4 regions of the Pseudoalteromonas sp. A22 genome follow, and region 2 is predicted to be linked to each of the others. Evidence: predicted binding sites of a transcription regulator. Region 2 holds the regulator's gene; each other region holds the start of a gene.
What was found. The regulator sigma-54, encoded in region 2, starts transcription at its own class of promoters, with help from an activator protein. The targets are predictions, from matches to a motif close to GTTGGCACGNNNNTNGNNT.

Region 1 (2,209 bases), 490 kb from region 2:
AAGCGGTGAATGTTGCGTTTGGTAGTGAGGTAAGAGTCAGTCGCCCGCAAGGTGGTTGTGTGCTGTGGCTAGACTTAGGTAAGCACGTTGATGGTGCCTTGTTGTTCCAAAAAGCCTTAGAGCGCGGGATCAGTATTACGCCCGGTACGCTATTTAGTGCCAGCAAAAAGTATCAAAATTGTATACGTATCAGTTATGGTTTGCCGTGGGATGCGTCGGTAGAGCAAGCGATTAAAACGCTGGGGGAGTTGGCTGATGCACAAAGGAAAGGGTTGGCATAACGTATCCTGAATTAAAAGTAAGTTATGCCAACGTCAGATTATTTAAATTTAAACAGTTGGTACTCTGACATTGCGGGAATAGACTTTGCGACAATGGCTTCGTTTTTCGCTATTTGTTCAAAGTCGCCACACAGTGCGTCTGCTTTTTTCTCAATAGATTCAGCCTGTTGTTCAACTTTGGTTTCGATTTGTGTTGCGAAGTTTTCCATACGCTGTTCAAAGCTGCTCATATCACCGTTTGCATCTGACATTTCGTTGCCAATCGCAACCAGTAAGCTACCTATCGATTGCATCATGGCACCTTGTACTGCAGTCTCGATTTTTTCTTCAAACTGATTATCGAAATTTTGGCCAAACTCATCAAAGGTTTGCTTGCCCATCACAAACGCACCTTGCTGATAAAACGTATTTTGCACTTCTGTTTCGAGGTCATCGATCACGGCATGGATGCTATCTAAACTGGTTAAATTAAAGGTTTGCGCCACTTCATTAAGGGCAACGCCCGCTAGCTTTATGCCTTCAAAAGCAATATCAGCCACTTGTGGTAGGCGGCCTCTTAGTTCATCACCGTATTGCGTGAGCATCGTTTTTTGCTGTGTATTAAGTGTGATGCGCTCGCCATTGAGTGTCAGTTCGCCAAGGTTGTTGATCTCAGCTGTTTTGTTTTTGGCCGTTGTGATCACCAAGTTATCAGGCGTGATCCTAACGTCATTCTGAAATTCTACTTCACAATTGTCACCGCTAAACGTGATGTTATTTTTTTCGTGTGCAGCGACAGTGGTTGTCATCATTGTTGCTGCTGTTAGTAGTAAAATTTTATTCATGGTCGATCCTTATTGGCTCAGTTGCATGATTATTGTTACAAGAACAATGCCAAATATAAACTCAAATAAAATCAATATATTGTATTTTATTGTTGAAAGTTAATGTGCTCTAAAAGTGATGAAATTGACTAAAATATAGTTGTTTTTGTCAAAATGAATTAGGCAATAAAAAATTTTTATTGTAAGGATAAGAAACTCTCACTTTTCAGAATGACAATTTAGCGCTAAATAGTGATCTTGAGAGACGGCTCTCATTTTATTAATGACTATTTTATTTTGGAGTTAGTTGTGGGTAAGACATTCTCTTACGATGCGCTTGATGATGATTTTGCAGACGATGAATTTGAAAAGTTGGGTCGTAACCAACATGACAAGCAAAAGCGTAAAGTCAAAAGAAAGCTAGACGACTACTTAGAGCAAAAACGCCTACGTAGAAATCTAGGCGATGATGATTTCGACTATATTGATGATTGATCACTAGACGTCATCTACGAGTCTAGCACTGACAGTAATTCAATTTGGCTGTGTGATTAAGCAGGGCTGTGGGTTACTCAGTGCGATGTCTGAGTCACTGTGTCGTTGGTGATAACCAAGCGAGTGACGAACTATTCAGATAGTAAGCAGCCGCAAATATGCGGCTGTTTTGTTTTTATACGATTGGTATTAATCTTTAAAAGATTTATGGCAGTCTTTACAGCCTTTTGCCCAATCTTTAAATGCAGAAGCAATCAGCTTTTTGTCGCCAGAGTCAGCTGCAACAGCCAGTGCTTGAGCATACTCGGCAAATTGCTTGGCTTTACCATCGAACTCAGCTCTGTTTGACCAAACGGCTGGTAGGGCATCAGTATTGCCTTTGTCAGAACCGTCGATAAATGCTTCCCAAGGCATTTGCGATAATTGCGCAGCATTGTGAGCACGTTGCTTAAATACTTCAGCATCAAATGGTACTTTGCCTTTTAGCATATCGCCCATATTGCCAATCTGGAAACGGATCAATTGGAAAGACGCTTGGCGGTATTCAATTGCATCTTCAGCCGATTCAAACATAGTGTTAGCTTGTGCTGTTGCTGCAAGACAGCTAAATAGTGTGACGGTAAGTAGTTT
Region 2 (2,209 bases):
GACGCGTAGAGATTGCTCGCGCTTTAGCCGCTAATCCTAAGTTTATCCTGTTAGATGAACCTTTTGCTGGTGTTGATCCTATTTCGGTGTTAGATATAAAGACAATCATAGAGCACCTAAAAAACCGCGGTATCGGTGTGCTAATCACCGATCATAACGTTAGAGAAACACTGGACGTATGTGAAAAAGCCTACATCGTTTCACATGGTGAGTTAATCGCTGCAGGCACGCCAGAACATGTTTTGGCAGATCAAACCGTAAGAGATGTCTACCTAGGCGAACAATTCAAGCTATAGTTAAGACGTAGTATTAATAACTGTTAAAAAGGATTGTTAGAGATACATGAGGCAATCATTACAGCTGCGCATGGGGCAGCAACTTACAATGACTCCACAACTGCAACAAGCCATTCGCTTGCTGCAGCTTAGTACATTGGATCTGCAACAAGAAATACAAGAAGCATTAGACAGCAATCCATTGTTGGAAGTGGAAGAAGGTGATAATACTGACGGCGAAAACGCTGACCAACACAGCCAAGAAAAAAGTAGTGCTGACGACAATCAAGATTCAAGCGATGAAGCGCAGGTTAGTGACTATGAAATAGACTCAGATACCGCCATGAGCAAAGACACTGTCAGTGATGACCTTGCCATGGATGTCACTTGGGATGAATATATGAGCGCAGCACCCGCTGCAAGTTCAGGCCCACTTCCTGATGACGATAATGTTTATCAAGGGGAAACCTCTGAATCTCTCCACGACTATCTCATGTGGCAACTTGAGCTGACACCATTTAGTCCAACAGATAGAGCGATTGCGATTGCGATTATTGAAGCGGTCGACCTGTCAGGCATTTTAACACTGTCTTGCGAAGACATTTTAGAAAGCATTAATGACGAGAGTAGCGAAGAGCCTATTGAGCTGGATGAAGTCGAAGCCGTGCTCAAACGTATTCAACTTTTCGATCCTGTCGGTATCGCAGCGCGTAGTTTACAAGAATGCTTGTGTATTCAGCTAAATCAGTTCGCTCCGGATACGCCATGGATTGCCGAAACAAAAATGATTCTGACAGAGCATATCGACTTGCTTGCCAGCCGTGACTATCGAACTTTGGCAAAGAAAACGCGCCTTAAAGAAGCCGATCTCAAAGAGGTCATGACGTTAATTCATAGCCTTAACCCAAAACCAGCGGCAAGCATTATTCATGAAGAGCCTGAATATGTGATCCCTGACGTATCGGTGAAAAAAGTAAAAGGTCGTTGGGTCGTAGAGCTAAATCCTGATGCTATGCCTAAAATAAGAGTAAACGACCATTACGCTGCGATGTCTAGAACAGCGAAATCCAGTACGGATAGTCAGTTTATTCGCTCACATTTACAAGAAGCAAAGTGGTTTATTAAAAGCTTAGAAAGCCGAAATGATACATTATTAAAAGTTACCAATTGCATTGTGCAACAACAACAGGCATTCTTTGAACATGGCCCCGAAGCAATGCGCCCTATGGTGCTAAATGATGTTGCTGAAATGGTTGAGATGCATGAGTCCACAATTTCCCGTGTGACAACACAAAAATACATGCATACACCTCGGGGAATATTTGAGCTGAAGTATTTCTTCTCTAGCCATGTAAGTACAGAAAATGGAGGTGAGTGCTCCTCTACAGCAATTAGAGCACTTATCAAAAAGCTGATAGCTGCAGAAAATACCGCTAAGCCATTGAGTGACAGCAAAATTGCAGATATTTTAGCTGAGCAAGGAATTAAGGTAGCGAGACGCACGATTGCAAAATATCGTGAATCCCTAGCCATTCCACCGTCAAATCAGCGTAAAAGCTTGATATAAGACGTAAAACCCAAGAAGGAAAAATGCTTATGCAACTAAATCTAACTGGTCGCCATGTAGAAATTACTGACTCATTAAGAGACTATGTCACCAACAAGTTTGCGAAGCTAGAAAGGCACTTTGATCATATCAATAACGTGCATGTGATCCTTGATGTCGAGAAACTAGTACAAAAAGCAGAAGCAACATTACACGTAAACGGCGGCGAGCTATTTGCATCAACAGAGCATCAAGATATGTATGCCGCAATTGATGGCCTTATCGACAAGCTAGATCGTCAAGTTATTAAACACAAAGAGAAGCTCACTCGACACTAAGATGAAATTAAGTGAATTAGTGAACAAGGACTGCAGTAAAGCTGCGGTCC
Region 3 (2,209 bases), 680 kb from region 2:
ATCGAATAGGTCAAAAACTTGGTCCATTACCCAATCAGGACGAGCGCCCGGCTTGTCGATTTTGTTGATTACAACAATTGGCTTAAGACCCTGAGCAAACGCCTTTTGCGTTACGAAACGCGTTTGTGGCATCGGACCTTCTTGTGCATCAACTAGTAGTAATACTGAGTCAGCCATCGAAAGAACACGTTCTACTTCACCACCGAAGTCGGCGTGTCCCGGAGTATCTACGATATTGATACGGTAGTCGTTCCACTTGATTGCGGTATTTTTTGCAAGGATGGTGATACCACGCTCTCTTTCAAGATCGCTTGAGTCCATCACTCGCTCTTCATTACCACCGCGCTGCTGTAGTGTACCTGATTGCTCAAGTAGCTTGTCTACAAGCGTTGTTTTACCGTGGTCTACGTGCGCGATAATCGCGATATTTCTTAACTTTTCGATGCTCATATTATTACTCAGTGAAGTTGGCCCTCAGTGATCCTAGTCGATCTACGCAAAAATGCGCGTTGAGATTGCCCGATTGAGAATTAAAGGTCGCGTATTATCTACTATTAATGTGACAGATGAAAGTTTATCCAACATTTTTTTCAATAATCCTTATTGGTGCGCGCATAAATCAACAACCTAGTGTGGCTTTAGCACTACTTTTTAAGCTTTTGCAGAGGGTTTGTTATTCCCGCCATATATGTAAGAGTTTCAACGCCAAAAGAGGATTTTCATCTGTCGACAAATTTGATCCCTGTAACTTTGGGCTTTTTACTTCACAGATCCAAAAGTTGTTTTTGCTTTATCTGTACTCTTAAACTATACCAATGCTCATTAAGCGAAAACGGCTATCACAGGGAATCGCTTGCACCAACATTGCGCACCATAATGAAACATTTACGCACCAAATTAGTGCACCAAGCTAACTCCTAAATTTCCAGAAAGTTAAAAGTCACTATTTATCAAAAACTTAAAAACATGGCACAGATCAAGCTTATCTGTGTGCAATTGCAGTACATTGCAGCAAAAAATAACCCAACGAGTCGGAGGACACATGTCACAATCGGTTTTAGATTTTATTAAAGAGCACGACGTAAAATTTGTTGATTTACGTTTCACAGATACAAAAGGTAAAGAACAACACGTATCGATCCCACATCATCAAGCCGATGAAGACTTCTTTGAAGACGGCAAAATGTTTGACGGCTCATCTATCGCTGGTTGGAAAGGCATCAACGAATCTGACATGGTACTTATGCCTGACGCAGAAAGCGCTAAGCTAGACCCATTTGCAGAAGAAACAACGCTTATCGTTCGTTGTGACGTGGTTGAGCCAAACACACATCAAGGTTATGAGCGTGACCCACGTTCAGTAGCTAAGCGCGCTGAAGAGTTCATGCGTTCAACGGGTATAGCAGACACCGTATTATTCGGTCCAGAGCCAGAGTTTTTCTTGTTTGACGATGTTAAATTTAAAACTGATATGTCTGGCTCAATGTACAAAATCGATGCAGAAGAAGCAGCTTGGAACTCAGATAAAGACTACGAAGGCGGCAACACAGGCCACCGTCCTGGCGTAAAAGGTGGTTACTTCCCAGTAGCACCGGTAGATTCGTCTAATGATTGGCGTGCAGCTACTTGTTTAGTACTTGAAGAAATGGGCCACGTTGTTGAAGCGCACCACCACGAAGTAGCAACTGCTGGTCAAAATGAGATTGCGACTCGCTTTAATACTATGGTGACTAAAGCAGACGAAATCCAAGAGATGAAGTACGTTATCCACAACATGGCTCACCTATACGGTAAGACGGCAACCTTTATGCCTAAGCCAATTGTTGGTGATAACGGTTCAGGCATGCACTGCCACCAATCACTTGCTAAAGACGGCAAGAACATCTTCGCAGGCGACAAGTACGGCGGCCTATCTGAAGAAGCGCTTTACTACATTGGTGGTATCATTAAGCATGCTAAAGCAATCAATGCATTCACTAACCCAGCAACAAACTCTTATAAGCGTCTAGTACCAGGGTTTGAAGCGCCAGTTATGCTTGCATACTCAGCACGTAACCGCTCAGCATCAATCCGTATCCCTGTGATCCCATCAGAGAAAGGTCGTCGTATCGAAGTACGCTTCCCAGATCCTGCGGCGAACCCATACCTAGCTTTCGCAGCTCAGTTGATGGCTGGTCTTGACGGTATCCGCAACAAGATCCACCCTGGT
Region 4 (2,209 bases), 1.3 Mb from region 2:
AAACTAATACCGTGAACTCAAATACGGGTAACAATGACCGCATCGCAAACCAATTAAACCCAAAAAATGAGGCCGCGTAATTTGCTGCGTAAAAAAGCCATACTAGTCCCCATAGGAGCAAGATGATTTTCAGCCAGTCCATTGCACGCTGCTCAATCGCCGAGTATTTATCCATAAGCTGCTTACGATGTTGAGAATGAAGCCTTAATGCCGCGATTAAATAGGCAAAAGTAACCACAATAAAAGTTACTGCGGTAAACAAGCAGACAAAGATGGCTATTTTCCAAAGGGCAGGATCACGAGTGCTCGGATTAGCTAAGGCAAGTTTCTGCTCTGGGGTGATGCTAAAAATAAAAGGGATCATAGACAAAAACACTACTGCAGGCCCAAATAAAGCGAGCAAGTGTGCCTTTAAAGAAATTTTGCTATTGGGAAACATCGCCTTATACGCATAAAAATAAAGCGCAGGTCCCATCAACATTCTGACAGGTAATTGAAACCCAGCAATAGCGGGAGCATATTGAAATACACCAGTAAAAATATAGAGCTCACCCATAATATGAATGAACAATAATACCAACAATCCAGATAAATACATGGTCTGTTTAGGCTTAGTTATGGTGAAGATACGGAGCAGCGCAGACAAAACCACGCCCACCATAGCCGAGTATAGTACCGTGGGGATCAAGTTAACCGACATATTATTGTTATTATGCGTTTACAATTATGAGTGAGAGAATATCACCAGCATATGTTCAGATAAACCTGCAATAAGAATTTGCAGCCATGTTTTTGTAAACATCTATTACTTATCAAAGCTGCATTATCGTCGCTGATTGAACGATTTCGTCGTAAAGAAACCACTATGCTTTCTGGCACACCTATTGCTTATAAAACCACAGATGTCATTTTTTTGATTTGGAGTTTTGTATGGAATTTGCGTTACTTGCTATTTTGGCTCTAGTGGTCGTTGCTTCCATTGTCGCTTCTAAGTACACCGATGTGGGTGGCAATCCTTATCCGTTTAATCGTAAAGAATCTGTTTTTACCACCGTTGAAGCATCATTTCTACACTTATTAGAACGTGCCGTTGGCGATAGATATAAAATCGTTAGCCGTATTAAGCTCATTGATGTGATTGAGTGCAAGCCGGGGATCTCTCCAAAAGCGCGTCGTGCCGCAGTAACCAAAGCTAAGAATAAGCAGTTGGATTATGTTTTGGTAGACAAAGAGACACTGAAAATTGTTGCCGCTGTTGATTTGGTCAATAACGCCAATAAAAACGGCCACAAAGCACAAAAAGATTGGTTTGTCAGTGGCGCTCTGGAATCTGCGGGTATTCCACACATTCGCATGAAAATCAAAAGTGGCTACCAAAGCGCGGAGGTTCGTGCGGCAATCTTATTCAAGCTTGGCCAAAAAGTGGAGATGCCAAAGAAAACCAGAAACCGCACCTACAAACCTGCGGTACTGTCCCCTTCACAGGCAAAAGCACAGTCAACTCAGTTGGCAGAAATCTAGCAAAACGGGCGTCAGCCCGTTTTTTGTTTTACCTATCAAAACCCCTTTCGTATAATAAAAGCAATTTTGACACTGGGGCTTTCCCCACCACAAATTAGGAATCTTTTGATGAAAGTAGGCATTATCGGCGCAATGGAGCAAGAAGTTACCATTTTGCGTAACACCATGGAAAACCCGCAAACATTGACCAAAGGTGGCTTTACTTTTTATACCGGCAAACTGGCTGGTCTTGACGTAACGCTTGTACAGTCTGGCATTGGTAAAGTGGCAGCGACGGTTGCGACAACTTTGCTTATCGACAACTTTGCGCCAGATTGCGTGATCAACACGGGTTCTGCTGGTGGTTTTGAACCATCACTAAACGTCGGCGATGTGGTGATTTCAAATGAAGTACGTCATCATGACGTAGATGTTACTGCATTTGGCTATGAAATTGGTCAAGTTCCGCAAATGCCTGCTGCGTTTACTTCGCACACAAAATTAGTTGAAGCAGCAGAGCAAAGCGTACATGAGCTTGAAGGCATTCAAACTATGGTTGGTTTGATCTGTACGGGTGACTCATTTATGTGCGACCCAGTACGCATCGACAAGGCGCGTGCAGACTTCCCTACGATGTTAGCAGTAGAAATGGAAGGTGCGGCAATTGCGCAGGCTTGCCATTCTTTAAACACGCCATTTGTTGTGATCC

Region 1: the regulator sigma-54 is predicted to act here: its motif matches at 1,141-1,159, upstream of GSF04_RS05345 (YggN family protein).
Region 3: the regulator sigma-54 is predicted to act here: its motif matches at 966-984, upstream of glnA (glutamate--ammonia ligase).
Region 4: the regulator sigma-54 is predicted to act here: its motif matches at 872-890, upstream of GSF04_RS08860 (DUF2726 domain-containing protein).

What each region holds. Positions count from the first base shown of each region.
Region 1 is NZ_CP047238.1:54,065-56,273, forward strand. Features, by position in the region: gene GSF04_RS05340 (PLP-dependent aminotransferase family protein) at 1-281, shown strand, start outside; gene GSF04_RS05345 (YggN family protein) at 320-1,105, opposite strand; gene GSF04_RS05350 (hypothetical protein) at 1,394-1,579, shown strand; gene GSF04_RS05355 (cytochrome c) at 1,769-2,209, opposite strand, start outside.
Region 2 is NZ_CP047238.1:3,664,172-3,666,380, forward strand. Features, by position in the region: gene lptB (LPS export ABC transporter ATP-binding protein) at 1-296, shown strand, start outside; gene GSF04_RS21440 (RNA polymerase factor sigma-54) at 343-1,842, shown strand; gene hpf (ribosome hibernation promoting factor) at 1,872-2,159, shown strand; gene ptsN (PTS IIA-like nitrogen regulatory protein PtsN) at 2,161-2,209, shown strand, end outside.
Region 3 is NZ_CP047238.1:245,755-247,963, reverse strand. Features, by position in the region: gene typA (translational GTPase TypA) at 1-450, opposite strand, end outside; gene glnA (glutamate--ammonia ligase) at 1,043-2,209, shown strand, end outside.
Region 4 is NZ_CP047238.1:893,946-896,154, reverse strand. Features, by position in the region: gene GSF04_RS08865 (helix-turn-helix transcriptional regulator) at 1-700, opposite strand, end outside; gene GSF04_RS08860 (DUF2726 domain-containing protein) at 931-1,521, shown strand; gene mtnN (5'-methylthioadenosine/S-adenosylhomocysteine nucleosidase) at 1,630-2,209, shown strand, end outside.